DNA from 2 places in the Enterococcus sp. AMC1157 genome. Region 1 is predicted to be linked to the other one. Evidence: predicted binding sites of a transcription regulator. Region 1 holds the regulator's gene; the other holds the start of a gene.
What was found. Region 1 encodes LexA, which represses DNA repair genes until DNA is damaged. Its sites were predicted from a motif close to CNAACANNTGTTNG; they were not measured.
Positions count from the first base shown of each region.

Region 2: a site for LexA is predicted at 3,115-3,128, ahead of AC4BBX_RS04450 (Y-family DNA polymerase). Genes of this name have one in related genera too.

Region 1 covers NZ_CM177099.1:300,586-308,591, reverse strand. Annotated here, with positions in the region: gene AC4BBX_RS01520 (glucosaminidase domain-containing protein) at 1-609, opposite strand, end outside; gene tkt (transketolase) at 831-2,825, opposite strand; gene AC4BBX_RS01510 (DUF896 family protein) at 2,921-3,163, opposite strand; gene lexA (transcriptional repressor LexA) at 3,337-3,954, shown strand; rRNA gene rrf (5S ribosomal RNA) at 4,068-4,183, opposite strand; rRNA gene AC4BBX_RS01495 (23S ribosomal RNA) at 4,274-7,188, opposite strand; rRNA gene AC4BBX_RS01490 (16S ribosomal RNA) at 7,426-8,006, opposite strand, start outside.
Region 2 covers NZ_CM177099.1:923,766-931,771, forward strand. Annotated here, with positions in the region: gene AC4BBX_RS04435 (MarR family winged helix-turn-helix transcriptional regulator) at 1-293, opposite strand, end outside; gene AC4BBX_RS04440 (NADPH-dependent oxidoreductase) at 407-1,153, opposite strand; partial or broken gene AC4BBX_RS04445 (IS30 family transposase) at 1,395-2,449, shown strand; gene AC4BBX_RS04450 (Y-family DNA polymerase) at 3,158-4,429, shown strand; gene AC4BBX_RS04455 (hypothetical protein) at 4,448-4,813, shown strand; gene AC4BBX_RS04460 (YxeA family protein) at 4,851-5,291, opposite strand; gene AC4BBX_RS04465 (putative bacteriocin export ABC transporter) at 5,300-5,950, opposite strand; gene AC4BBX_RS04470 (hypothetical protein) at 5,947-8,006, opposite strand, start outside.

The DNA.
Region 1 (8,006 bases):
TTCTATCAGCCAATTTAATTTTTGATTATAACTAGGATCTGTGGCATACCGTCCAGTTAAATAAGCTGTTGCATCGTAGTAACTAGTTGTCTGACTTTTCCATGTACCTGCATAATTTGCTACACCAGTAGAATAGCTATGACTCGTTAAAATCGCTGCATGATGTTGCAAAGATTCCCAATAAGAACCATACGCTCTAAAAGGTTCAGTTAAAGTCACCCATTGACCTTCTAAAAATTCAAGCGTTGGCAACCAAACAGTTGCTTCTTCACCGTAAGATTTAACACCAAACAAATTATAATATGGTGCTGCGGAAAGTAAGGATGTTCCATTACCTGTTTCCAATATAGCTTGCGCAATCATAACTGATGCATATAAATCATTACTAGCTGCAATGTCTGCCGCTGTCCAGCCGATTTGATTAATTAATTGTTCTGCGCTATTTTCAGATACTTGATATTCTTGCGCATCAACTGTCTGTGGTGCTAACATCGCCACTGTTGGAGCAACAATCAAAGTTGAACCTACCAATGGTAATAAAGTCTTTTTATCGAACGTTTTATTCTGATGTTTTTTCTCATGTCTTTCGCTACGTGTTTTATACGTCATAAAATCCTCCTAAAAACTTTAAAAAAACTACAAAAGCATTTCTTGTACTTTATTGTATGCTATATTAAAAAACAAAACAATCATTTTGATTATCAATATTTTAACAATCTTGTTAAATTCTCTTTACATCAGTCATAACTATTTAGTGAGTTTTTTAAAAGTTTTTTAGAATAAAAAATATTCGAAGCTATTTTCAAATAACTTCGAATATTTTAAGATTTTTAAATAGATTTAAATGTAGAAACAACATTCTCAACAGTAAATCCGTATTCTTCTAATACTTTATCTCCCGGAGCAGAGGCACCATAACGATCAATAGTGACTGTTTTACCATGACATTTTACGTATTTAGCCCAGCCAAATGATGCACCCACTTCAATAGCTACACGTTTTTTCACGCCTTTAGGTAATACACTATTTTTATACTCGTCTGATTGTGCTTCGAATAAATCAAAACTTGGTAGAGATACAACCGAAACATCTATGCCTTCTTCAGCTAAAGCTTTTTGTGATTCCACAGCAAGATTTACTTCTGAACCAGTTGCAATTAGAATCCCTTCTGGTTTTTCACCTTTTTGAGGAGAAATAACATAGCCACCTTTTGCTACATTTTCATCAGCTGCTTCTTTTGTACCTTCAATCACTGGTAAATTTTGACGACTTAAGACTAATATCGTCGGTTTATCATTGGTTGTCATTGCGATTTTCCAAGCTGCTCTTGTTTCATTACCATCTGCTGGACGAATAACTTGTAGGTTTGGAATTCCACGCAAGCTAGATAATTGTTCTACAGGCTCATGAGTAGGTCCATCTTCCCCTACAGCTACTGAATCATGGGTAAGCACATAAGTTACCGGTACGCCTTGAATAGCTGCCAAACGAACTGCAGGACGTAAATAGTCAACAAATACAAAGAATGTTCCTCCATATACGCGAGTTCCTCCATGTAATTGAATCCCATTCATAGCCGCTGCCATTGCAAATTCCCGAACACCAAACCAAATGTTACGACCTTGGTATTGGCCAGGTTGGAAATCTGTCTCATCTGCTACCATTGTATTATTTGATGCAGATAAATCAGCAGATCCTCCCCATAGACTTGGAACAGCTTTTGATAAAGCTTGAATCATATCTTTACTTGAAACACGACTCGCTTGACTTGACCCAACTTCATAAGTTGGTAATTCAGCATCCCAATTTTCTGGAAGTTCACCAGAAAAAGCTTGTTTAAACTGTGCAGCTAATTCAGGATGAGCTTTTTCATATTCAGCAAATAATTCATTCCAAGCTGCTTCATACTCAGCACCTTTGTCCACCATTGTCTCTTTAAAGCGAGTAGCAACTTCTTCTGGAACTTCAAATTCTGGTGTTTCCCAGGCATAAGCTTTTTTGGCAGCTTTAATTCCTTCAGCACCTAGAGGAGCACCATGTACGGCAGAAGTCCCTTGATTTGGAGCACCAAACCCGATGACTGTTTTTATCTCAATCAATGTTGGTTTTGTTGTTTCTGCTTTTGCTTCATCAATTGCTTTTGAAATTGCTGTTAAATCTGTACCTTTTTCTACTAAAATATGTTGCCAACCATAAGCTTCAAAACGTTTACCAACATTTTCAGTAAAGGCTTTTGAAGTTGGTCCGTCTAAAGAAATGTCATTTGAATCATATAAAACGATTAGTTTATCCAATTTCATATGTCCAGCCATAGAAGCAGCTTCTTGAGATACACCTTCCATTAAATCACCATCACCACATAATGAATAAGTGTAGTGATCTACAACATTAAAATTATCGCGGTTATAAGTTGCAGCTAAATGTGCTTCTGACATTGCCATACCAACAGCCATTGCAATTCCTTGTCCAAGTGGACCAGTAGTTGCCTCTACACCATCAGTATGTCCAACTTCTGGATGTCCAGGTGTGCGGCTATCCCATTGACGGAAATTTTTTAAATCGTCTGTCGTAACATCATAACCTGCACAATGCAACAAGCTATATAGTAACGCTGATCCGTGTCCTGCTGACAATACAAAGCGATCTCGATCCACCCAATTTCGAGAAGTTTTTGGGTTTACTTTCAAATGTTTTGTCCATAATGCATAAGCCATTGGAGCAGCTCCCATTGGCAATCCTGGATGTCCAGAATTTGCTTTTTGAACAGCATCAATACTCAAAGTACGTAGCGTATCAACACCTAGCTGGTCAATTTTATCAAACAATATTAACGCCTCCTATTTAGGTTTTTTTTACCTATATTACTGTTCTATTATAAAAGATACCCTACCATTTAGCAATAGTTTTCCAACAAGCAGATCTATTTTCTATTGTGTAGGCCTTTTTTCTTTTGAAGTTCCTTTAATTTTTCAGGTGTTACATCTTTACCTTCCAGATCAACGATTTTCATTCCCTCGATATGATGTTTCATTCCACCTCTGAAGGCTTGAAGATATTCTTGTCTTAACTCATGTTGCTCTTTTTGTTCGTGCTCCATTAAACCTTCTGCTTTTTTCTTTTTCGCTAATTCATTAATTCGTTCGATTTTTTCTTTTGATAACATGGCTCTACCCCTTTCTCTACTATATTATACAAAAGAGTAAGAAAATACAATCAAAACAAAAAAGCGAACATCTGTTTGAATTTTAATTATAGTTATGTTACACTAAATTTAGTCAAATAAAGAATTTTATTTCATTTAAAAATTTATTATAAATAAGAAAGCAGGTGCTTATTTTGGCAAAACGTACAGAAAATAGACAGCTGGAAGTACTTAAATTTATTCATGAGCGTGTCAATGCCAAAGGTTACCCACCCACTGTTAGAGAAATTGGAGAAGCTGTTCAACTTTCTTCAACGTCAACGGTTCATGGTCACTTATCCCGTTTAGAAAAAAAGGGACTTATCCAAAGAGACCCTACTAAACCACGAGCAATTGAATTAACTGCTAGCGGATTGGAAGCTATCGGTGCGCAACAACAAAATATTCCATTACTAGGAATCGTTACTGCCGGAGAGCCTATCTTAGCGATCGAAGAAGCTTCAGATTTCTTTCCGATCCCACCCAATTTAATGAATGATAGTGGACAATTATTTATGTTGACTATTCGAGGAGAGAGCATGATTAATGCTGGTATTTTAGATGGGGATCAAGTAATTATTCGTAAACAAGATATTGCACGTAATGGAGACATTGTTATTGCCATGACTGATGAAGATGAAGCCACTTGTAAAAGGTTTTATAAAGAAACAACTCATATACGCTTACAACCAGAAAATGATTATATGGAACCTATCATTTTACCCAACGTTAAAATATTAGGTCTGGTCGTAGGTTTATATCGACATTTTTAAAAAACATAAAGCACACGGAATCAATAATATCAGATTCCATGTGCTTTTTTGTTATTTTAAGGTTATTTAAAAACAAAAAAAGACTCAATCCTCAGATCAAGTCTTTTATATTTGCGTGGCGACGTCCTACTCTCACAGGGGGAAACCCCCAACTACAATCGGCGCTAAGAAGCTTAACTTCTGTGTTCGGCATGGGAACAGGTGTATCCTTCTCGCTATCGCCACCACACTATTTGATTTTTAAGTGATTGCTCACTCAAAACTGGATGATAAAACGATAATCAAAACGTTCTTCGAACGGCAATTTTACTTTTTTTCTTTGGTTAAGTCCTCGAACGATTAGTATCAGTCCGCTCCGTACATCACTGCACTTCCACTTCTGACCTATCTACCTGATCATCTTTCAGGGTTCTTACTTTCTTAAAGAAATGGGAAATCTCATCTTGAGGTGGGCTTCACACTTAGATGCTTTCAGCGTTTATCCCTTCCCTACATAGCTACCCAGCGATGCCTCTGGCGAGACAACTGGTACACCAGCGGTAAGTCCATCCCGGTCCTCTCGTACTAAGGACAGCTCCTCTCAAATTTCCAACGCCCGCGACGGATAGGGACCGAACTGTCTCACGACGTTCTGAACCCAGCTCGCGTGCCGCTTTAATGGGCGAACAGCCCAACCCTTGGGACCGACTACAGCCCCAGGATGCGACGAGCCGACATCGAGGTGCCAAACCTCCCCGTCGATGTGGACTCTTGGGGGAGATAAGCCTGTTATCCCCAGGGTAGCTTTTATCCGTTGAGCGATGGCCCTTCCATGCGGAACCACCGGATCACTAAGCCCGACTTTCGTCCCTGCTCGAGTTGTAGCTCTCGCAGTCAAGCTCCCTTCTGCCTTTACACTCTTCGAATGATTTCCAACCATTCTGAGGGAACCTTTGGGCGCCTCCGTTACCTTTTAGGAGGCGACCGCCCCAGTCAAACTGCCCATCTGACACTGTCTCCCACCACGATTAGTGGTGCGGGTTAGAGTGGCCATAACGCAAGGGTAGTATCCCACCATTGCCTCCTTCGAGACTTGCGTCCCGAATTCTTCGGCTCCTACCTATCCTGTACATGCGGTACAGACACTCAATATCAAACTACAGTAAAGCTCCATGGGGTCTTTCCGTCCTGTCGCGGGTAACCTGCATCTTCACAGGTACTAAAATTTCACCGAGTCTCTCGTTGAGACAGTGCCCAAATCGTTACGCCTTTCGTGCGGGTCGGAACTTACCCGACAAGGAATTTCGCTACCTTAGGACCGTTATAGTTACGGCCGCCGTTTACTGGGGCTTCAATTCGTACCTTCGCTTACGCTAAGCACTCCTCTTAACCTTCCAGCACCGGGCAGGCGTCAGCCCCTATACTTCATCTTTCGATTTTGCAGAGACCTGTGTTTTTGATAAACAGTCGCTTGGGCCTATTCACTGCGGCTGCTCTTAGAGCAGCACCCCTTCTCCCGAAGTTACGGGGTCATTTTGCCGAGTTCCTTAACGAGAGTTCTCTCGCTCACCTTAGGATACTCTCCTCGACTACCTGTGTCGGTTTGCGGTACGGGCCGTTTCTTTCTTGCTAGAAGCTTTTCTTGGCAGTGTGACATCAGGAACTTCGGTACTATTATTTCCCTCCCCATCACAACTCATCCTTCACAAATGAAAGCATTTGACTCTCACTTAGACTCGTTGCTTGGACAGACATTTCCAATCGTCTGCTTTCCTTAGCCTCCTGCGTCCCTCCATTGCTCAAACAAAAGAGACGGGTACAGGAATATCAACCTGTTGTCCATCGCCTACGCCTTTCGGCCTCGGCTTAGGTCCCGACTAACCCTGGGCGGACGAGCCTTCCCCAGGAAACCTTAGTCATACGGTGGACAGGATTCTCACCTGTCTTTCGCTACTCATACCGGCATTCTCACTTCTAAGCGCTCCAGTAGTCCTCACGATCTACCTTCAACGCCCTTAGAACGCTCTCCTACCAATGCACCTTAAGGTGCACTCCACAGCTTCGGTAAACTATTTAGCCCCGGTACATTTTCGGCGCAGGGTCACTCGACTAGTGAGCTATTACGCACTCTTTAAATGGTGGCTGCTTCTAAGCCAACATCCTAGTTGTCTGTGCAACCCCACATCCTTTTCCACTTAATAGTTATTTTGGGACCTTAGCTGGTGGTCTGGGCTGTTTCCCTTTCGACTACGGATCTTATCACTCGCAGTCTGACTGCCGAATATAAATGTATGGCATTCGGAGTTTATCTGAATTCGGTAACCCGAGATGGGCCCCTAGTCCAAACAGTGCTCTACCTCCATCATTCTTCACTTCGACGCTAGCCCTAAAGCTATTTCGGAGAGAACCAGCTATCTCCAAGTTCGTTTGGAATTTCTCCGCTACCCACACCTCATCCCCGCACTTTTCAACGTACGTGGGTTCGGTCCTCCAGTGCGTTTTACCGCACCTTCAACCTGGACATGGGTAGATCACATGGTTTCGGGTCTACGACTACATACTCATTCGCCCTATTCAGACTCGCTTTCGCTACGGCTCCGTTTCTTCAACTTAACCTCGCATGCAATCGTAACTCGCCGGTTCATTCTACAAAAGGCACGCTATCACCCATTAACGGGCTTTAACTTGTTGTAGGCACACGGTTTCAGGTTCTATTTCACTCCCCTTCCGGGGTGCTTTTCACCTTTCCCTCACGGTACTGGTTCACTATCGGTCACTAGGGAGTATTTAGCCTTGGGAGATGGTCCTCCCGGATTCCGACGGAATTCCTCGTGTTCCGCCGTACTCAGGATCCTCCTAGGTGCTTTCCATCTTTCGCCTACGGGGCTTTTACCCACTCTGGCCAACTTTTCCAAGTTGTTCGACTATCTGAAAAGACTACCATATCGGAGTCCTACAACCCCAACAAGCAAGCTTGTTGGTTTGGGCTTTTCCCGTTTCGCTCGCCGCTACTCAGGGAATCGAATTTTCTTTCTCTTCCTGCAGGTACTTAGATGTTTCAGTTCTCTGCGTCTACCTCTATTAAGCTATGTATTCACTTAATAGTAACATCCTATCAAAGATGCTGGGTTCCCCCATTCGGAAATCTCTGGATCAAAGCTTACTTACAGCTCCCCAAAGCATATCGGTGTTCGTCCCGTCCTTCATCGGCTCCTAGTGCCAAGGCATCCACCGTGCGCCCTTATTCACTTAACCTTATCAACCTTACGGTTGGGTTTTGATAAAGTACTTCTAGCGATAGAAGCTTTATCAAGAAAAAGTTGCAATTGAACTTCTTAAAAAACTCATTCAACGCGGTGTGTTCTCGGTTTGTTTTGATTATTTGTTGCTTTATCTATCCAGTTTTCAATGAACAATCGTTTGAGAGTAAACCTCTCAAAACTGAACAAAGCGTGTTGCAATCGACTGTGTAGTCTCCGTACTATTCCTTAGAAAGGAGGTGATCCAGCCGCACCTTCCGATACGGCTACCTTGTTACGACTTCACCCCAATCATCTATCCCACCTTAGGCGGCTGGCTCCAAAAAGGTTACCTCACCGACTTCGGGTGTTACAAACTCTCGTGGTGTGACGGGCGGTGTGTACAAGGCCCGGGAACGTATTCACCGCGGCGTGCTGATCCGCGATTACTAGCGATTCCGGCTTCATGTAGGCGAGTTGCAGCCTACAATCCGAACTGAGAGAAGCTTTAAGAGATTAGCTTAGCCTCGCGACTTCGCGACTCGTTGTACTTCCCATTGTAGCACGTGTGTAGCCCAGGTCATAAGGGGCATGATGATTTGACGTCATCCCCACCTTCCTCCGGTTTGTCACCGGCAGTCTCGCTAGAGTGCCCAACTAAATGATGGCAACTAACAATAAGGGTTGCGCTCGTTGCGGGACTTAACCCAACATCTCACGACACGAGCTGACGACAACCATGCACCACCTGTCACTTTGTCCCCGAAGGGAAAGTCCTATCTCTAGGATGGTCAAAGGATGTCAAGACCTGGTAAGGTTCTTCGCGTTGCTTCG
Region 2 (8,006 bases), 620 kb from region 1:
AACATTTCTGTTGCCTTTTCTGTGGGATAAATCAGCATTTTACGCGCGTCTTGTTCACTACTCTTTCTAAATACGTATCCTCTGTCTTCCAAAATAACCAGTTGTCTAGCAACATTGCTTTTGTTAACAAAAATAATCTTAGCCAATTCATCCTGACTAATACCTGGATTACGACAAATATTTAGAATATAGGTGTGATGCATCGGACCCAGTCCATATTTTTTTAATTCCTTTTCTCGATACAAAGTTGCTAGTCGAGCAACATGATTAATCGAACGTATAATTGATTCCATAATTTTCTCCTAAAAAAATTGATATATTTAGTATAAAGAAAATTAGTTGCACACGCAACTAATTGGATAAAAAGAAAGTGACCATCGCCAAAACAGTCACTTTTGAACACGTATTAATATTTTGACATCCCCTGATTCTTAATATAATCTAACATCTTTAACCTTCCAGGATGGGTATAACTACTCCAGTTAGCAATCATTTTCTCAAAAGTATCAATACGTTGATTGGTTTCCCTCGCACTATAATACTCCGTCACTGTTTCATTATACGTTGTTAATTGATCAGATATATTTTTCCATTCAGGATACTCATTTTCAAAATGTATTAATTCTTTGGGCATTCGTGGTTTCAACTGTGGTTCTTGATCTGGATAACCTAAAGCTATTCCTAATACTGGCACAACCAATTCAGGAAGATCCAACAAATCAACTAACTCTTCCACTTGATTCAGAATACTCCCCAACAAAACAGCCCCAATTCCCAAACTCTCTGCAGCAATCACCACATTTTGTGCCGCTAAAATCGCATCCGTTGCTCCAACAAAAAATTTATCAAAGGAAGAAAACACCTCCGTATCTCCCTCTAATTCCGAAACAATTGCCGCATTTCGCGCTTGATCAGAAAGCATGATAAATAAATGATCCGCTTCCGCAATATAAGCTTGTTTCCCAATTTCTGCGATTTTTCGTTTTTTATCCAAATCCGTCACGCTAATCATTGAATAAGACTGGGCATAATTACTCGTGGCTGTCTGTTGAGCAACATCCACTAAAGTTGAAATAATCTCTGGACTAATTGCTTTTTGCTTAAATTTCCTAATACTTCGATGATTTAACTGTAACCTAATGACTTCATTCATACAAAATCTCCTTTTAATATAAAGATTACTCTATATCTTGTGATTAATTATACATGATTTTTGGATGAGTTAGTTATTTGGGGCCAAAAAACTCATAAAATTTTAATTGTAGAAGTTTAGTATCTCGTTTTAAAACGCGAATTTTATAATCAAGTTAGCCACCTGAAAAATAAAAAAACATCATAGTGAAAAATCATGTATTATTAGGGTTCCAACACCAACTAATAAGGAGATTTTCACTATGACGTATTCAAATTCTACCACAACTCGTTTAAAAGGTCAGCACCTAACAGCCATTGAACGTGGAAAAATTGCCGCTTGGCATAGCGAAGGAATATCCAATCGGCAAATTGCCAAAAGGTTAGGTGTGGTTCCTCAAACAATTAACAATGAGTTGAAGCGTGGGAAATTGAAACAAGTGAAAAAAATCAATGGGAAATGTTATTATTTCTTCAAGTATAATGCAGAATTTGCTCAAAATCGGTATAGAAACAACCGACAACGATGCCATCGGAAAGAAAAATTTTTCAAGTCCGTACCTTTTTGGCGTACTTTATCGAACTGTTTAAAACAAAGGGCTATTCTCCAGATGCAACGGTTGGTTTTGCACGAGTCCATCGACTCTTTTCTCCAGCTGAAATGGTTTGTACGACCACCCTCTATAAGTATATTGACAAGCAACGTCTTGAAATCAAAAACATTGATTTACTGATGAAAACAACACGTAAACCAGCACAAACCAAGCAGGTAAAAAATCGAAAAGTTCTTGGAAAGAGTATCGAAGAACGACCGACAAGTGTTGAAACACGTGAAGAATTTGGTCACTTTGAAATTGATACAGTCATTGGTAAACGGAATGGTTCAGAAACAGTGCTCTTAACTTTAACGGAACGAAAAACACGTTTTGAAATCATTCGTATGCTTGATGCCAAAGATGCAGACTCTGTCAGTTATGCCATCAACCGATTAGCTAAAGAATATGGGAACAATTTTTCCGCTGTATTTCGTTCGATTACAGCTGATAATGGTTCGGAGTTCGCTCAGTTGTCAGAAACGTTAAATGGATTGACAGAAATTTATTTTACCCATCCGTATACTTCTTGCGAACGTGGAACGAACGAGAATCACAATGGCATCATTCGTAGATATATTCCCAAAGGCGAAAGTATGGACAGCTATCATCGAAAGGAAATCGAGCAAATTGCCAATAAAATGAATCAACTACCCAGAAAGATTTTAAACTATGCGACACCCCAGTCTTGTTTTGAACAAGAACTAAATAAAGTAGTTAGTTGATTTGACAACGAGCCTCTTGCGCCATGGGTATCGTCTGGGCAAGCTGGCATAGCCAGCCCATCAAATCAGACTACCATGCCGCAACTCATTATCAAATCAACATCGGAACTTACAGATAACACATGATTTTCACGTTTTTCAAAAAGTGGCTAACTTGTTCTTGAAATTTGGGACTACTTTTTCATATTTGACTGACATATTTTTTTCCTTCTTTCTGAATTTTTTTCAACCTCATTTTTGTTGTGATGTGAGTGAGTGAGTGAAGCTGGTTCATTTATTTAATTTTCAAAGAGCGACTAGCATTACTTCTCCTTTCATTTTTTATTAGCTATCTAACATTTTCGCCGTGTCTGTTTCGGTCGTTTGCTGTGGTTAGGCTTTTGCATAGACACCAAGTAAATAAAAGGGCGTGCTTGCACGTTTATCTCGACCCTTTTATTTATGACTGACTATGCTATAACCACTTTCAGCAACGCACGATTACAGACCGCCAAATGTGATTGATAAACAATGACTAGATATGTGCGAACGATCTTGGGCTGAAAATTAAATAAATGAATGTTTTAATGCACTAAAAATAAAGATGGCCGCTCACGTATGTGTGCAGCCATCTTTATTTTTTCCTCTTTGGAACTAAACTTTAATCACTTGTTCGCTTTACAAAACAAACGTATGTTCGTATAATTGACCTAAAAAGAGGTGGATTTTATGTATTTTGATTACAATTTTGAACCTCATGGCGACTATCTTTGTATAGACTGTAAGTCATTTTATGCTTCGGTTGAATGTGTGGCACGTGGGTTAAATCCTCTTACAGCAATGTTAGTCGTACTTTCAGGAGCAGATCGACCTGGTGGATTGGTATTGGCTTCTTCTCCTGTGGCTAAAAAGGTACTCGGGATCTCAAACGTGACTCGCAAGTTCGAATTACCCGACCACCCAGATTTAATACAAGTACCACCACGCATGGGACTTTATATTGAAATCAATGTAAAAATCGTCAATATTATTCGAAGATACGTTTCTGATGATGATATACACGTTTACAGCATTGATGAATTATTTATTCGTTATGATAAAGTAAAAAATCTTTATGGAAATGTTGATGTAAAACTCTTCGCAAAAGCCTTAATGCGAAAAATTTTACAAGAAACTGGTATTTATACAACGACAGGTATTGGCGATAATATGCTTTTGGCAAAATTGGCGTTGGATAACGAAGCCAAAAACAATCCTGATATGATAGCCGAATGGCGGTATGAGGACGTACCACAAAAAGTTTGGACGATTGATCGATTAACTGACTTTTGGGGGATTGGCGAGAAAACCGCCAAGCGCCTGTATAACAAAGGGATTGATACAATTGGAGATTTAGCAAACTACAACCCTTTTTTGTTAAAAACGTCTATGGGTGCAATTGGTGTACAGCTTCACGCTCATGCGAATGGGATTGATCGTAGTCAAATTGACAAAAAATTTAAACCATTAGAAAAATCTGTCTCCAATTCGCAAGTATTACTTCGGGACTATTCAGACCCTAGAGAAATTTTAGTTATAGTAAGAGAAATGAGTGATCTTGTCGCTTCTCGGTTACGGAAGATTCATGCGCAAACAGAATGTATCAATCTTAGCATCGGGTACTCTGATACGCATTTAATCAGTGGATTTTCACGTCAGCTTAAGATTCCTGCAACAGCAAATACAAAACAACTCACAGAGTATGCACTAAAAATTTTTCATGAACACTATATCGGCGTTGATGTCCTAACAGTTGCCATTTCTTGTTCAAAATTAATCTATCAAACTAGCATACAATTGGATTTATTTTCTGATCCCGAAAAATTGTTTCAGCAAGAAAAACTTGATTACTTGTGTGACAAAATCAGGAATCGGTATGGATTTAAAGCATTAGTTCACGCCAGTTCATTATTAAGTGGCGCAACAGCTATCAGCCGAAGTTCTAAAATTGGCGGTCATTAATTGAAAGGAAGGATTCTCATGTCTTATGGAGAAAATTATAAAGATCGTGGTATGGTTAAATGGGCAGGATTTTATTTGTCTGAACACACCGATACTTTGCAGGATCAAAAAAAAACTGAATCTAATCGACCGGTTCAAAAAATGCAAATGGACGTTGACGAAATCGGACAAATTTTATCTGAAGCTGTTTTAAGAAACAAAAAAGTAGCCGTTCAAATAGAAGAACGTGATCTTAACGGAAACTACAAAAAAGACGTTGTAGGATTTGTTCAAGGATCTGATGAATTAGGGATTTATATAGACAATACTAAGGTTGGTTATGATGAAATTCGTCATATTGTATTTTCTAATGAACTAAAATGGTCTGATACAAAACGATTTTAAAATAAACATGGCCATACACGTATGTGTGCAGCCATGTTTATTTTTTCAAATTGATATTAGATTTTTCAAAACTATTTTGGATATCCTCAGGTATTTCATCCCAAGAAATAAATTCTATTTTATATACATATAAACCCTTATGTGTTACTTTAGCATAATTTTTTCCGTTCGGTGATTGACCACCAGAAAAAGTTAATACGTTTCTATCTTCCTCATCAGGAGAGTCGATTACTAATGTAGTATAGTCATCAGGTATCTGGTACCCTTCTCTATTTTTAGCTTTTTCTTCGTCATATGTTTCACCATTATTGTAAGTAACATTAACTGGCAAAATCGCATAGCCTATCTCTTTTTCTAATAAAGGATTTAGTCTATCTAATATTTCATTATCATATTTTTTACTATTTATAAATAGTACTGCTGAAACAAATATAACCATCACTGAAACAATAATTATACTTAACTTTTTTTTCATCATATTCTCCTTTAATTTTTTTTTGTCAGATCAATTATCTTATCACACTCCTTAGCTACGTACTCATCATGAGTTACTATTACTATCGTTTTTCCTTCTTCTTTATTAATCTCTTTTAAAATGTTTAAAACTTTTTTGCCATTCTCATTATCTAAAGACCCAGTGGGTTCATCTGCCAAAATAATATCACTTGGCTTTACTAAGCACCTAGCAAGAGCTACTCTCTGTTGTTCTCCACCAGATAGTTCATATATATATCTTTTACCATATTCTAATAAGTTGACTTTTTTCAAAGAACTTACCACTATTCTTTCTTTTTGTTCTTTAGAGTGTTTAGTATATTTCAAGGCCATAAGTAAATTTTCATTAACAGTTTTATTATCTATCAAAGCAAAATTTTGAAATAAATACGATATATGATTCCTAATTAAACGGTTGGATAGCGTTGTTTCAATTTTTGGAGCTTCTTTGCCTAGAAGAAAAAGTTTTCCTGATGCAATAGGTTCTACTAGTCCTATTGTATTAAGCAACACCGTTTTTCCTGCTCCACTAGGCCCTGTTATTGCAACCATTTCACCAGTTTTTATAGAACAGTTAAATTTAGAAAATAGTTCTTTATTTCCAAAAGTTTTTGAAAAATCATTTATTTCTATCGAGTTCATAGACTTTCTCCTTTTAAAGAAGTACTTAATAAAATTTTATCTTGCTTTCTTATCATCATAATAATAATAAGAAAATCTAATATAATTAACGTAAAATAGATGGACATAGATACTCTATCGCGTTCTAATAAAAAAGACTCTATTAAACCAAAGCCATAGATAATCCATACATTGATAATAAGAATAAAATATTTATCTAGGAAAGAATATCCCAAAAATCTTGAAACAAGAATTTCTCTCTTTTGAACAATCATTGTTATTAACGAGATATAATATGAGCTTAGAGAACTTATAATTAATGATAATACTAAAATGAATATAAATATGGACATTCCTATCTTCATTTCTTTAATTTCAGCTTTATAACCTGATTCTAAAGCGTTAGAAAACTTAATATTATTATCTTCTAGATCATACTTTGTAATAGCACGTTTTATATTACTTTCATTATCTTCATTGTCTAGTATTTTTAATGGATTAGATATTGGATTATCTAATAATCTACTACTATTAGGTGTCAATGAATATGAATCCATTAGCAAGAATATTGGTTGTTTTATTATCCCCCTATTATCATTGATTAAATCTGTATTATTAGAAAAAATTTCAATACTATTACTATAATAAATGATATGAACGGGGATATCATCGATATTCGTATACTTCTTATCATTCTCTATATAAGTGTTTATATGTGGTCTAATAAGTCCTTCAACCTTATCTATTTCTTCTTTTTTCTGGATAGGTACTATCAAATTAAAACTATTTTGTTTGAAATTACCACTTAAATCTAATTCTAATTGCTTGATATAGTTCCAATTTGCTTGTGACACATAATAAAAGTCTTGTTCTTGAAAATGTATGTTTGAAAACCTCTCGGTATTTTCTATATGGAGATAAATAGGAAGTAATTTTTCTATGAAGAAGTATTCTGCTTCTGAGTTTTTTTCAAGTTCTTTGAATAAATCTAGTACCTTAGTACCTAAAGTTTTATTATTATTTAAATTTTCTTGAAATTCAGTATTAACAAAATTATAACTTGAAATTGTTAAAAAAGATTGTTGCTCTTCGTACAGATCCTTTACATCTAAATTGTTTTTCACTATTGAAACACCTTCGGAAATCTGAGGAAGTATAAATATTAACATTGTAAATATAATGAATTTAAAAAAGTAATTCGCATATAAAGAAACTTTCGAAGAAAAATAATTCTTTATTATATTTGATAATTTATATTTTCGAATAATTAATACTGAAATGAATAAGCAAAAGTAATAGATAATAACTATTAAAAACTGACTGATTATCCATCCAATCAAGAAGTTTAAACTTATATTTTTAACTAAAATAAATAAACATGGTATTGTTAATACCATAGAAATAGTAGGAGCTATCCAACTATTTCTATTTGTTTCTTTTATTGCAGAAAAATTAGAATAACCTTGTAACTTTAAAACACCAATCATTTTTAGATTTAATAAAGGCTTAAAAAAAGTAACCATTATTAATAGTAAAATTAATATTAATAATAACATTACTGTAATAAAAAGTATTCCACTTAATTTATAAACTTTTACATAAGGTAAATCTAACAATTTCTCTTTATCTATTTTTAATTTTGAAGATAATTCCTCCATAACCCCAGATTGGTTACTAGTTGTTACACTATATTTCCCATATATTGATATATTTTTTTCTTTTAAAAAATTAGGTAGATAATTAAATTTTAATGAATTGTCTTGAAAAATATCGTTTATAGTTCCTACTTGATTACTTGAATTAGTATTATACGTAGCAATATATTCTGAATTTGTTTTAGGCAATCTTCCTGAATTTAATTTTATACGCAAATTTTCAAAGTAATCTGATGAAAACAGCCCTGATTTATAGACAACTATTTCATTATCTTCAACTATTTCATCAGTTCGTATAATTGTTGCTTTATATTTAAATGATATTTCCTCTAATACTTTAAAAACTTCATTTGGAGATAGTTCTGATTTGTGTATAAATAAATCGAAGGATTCTTCTGTCTTGTCTATATTTTCAATATACT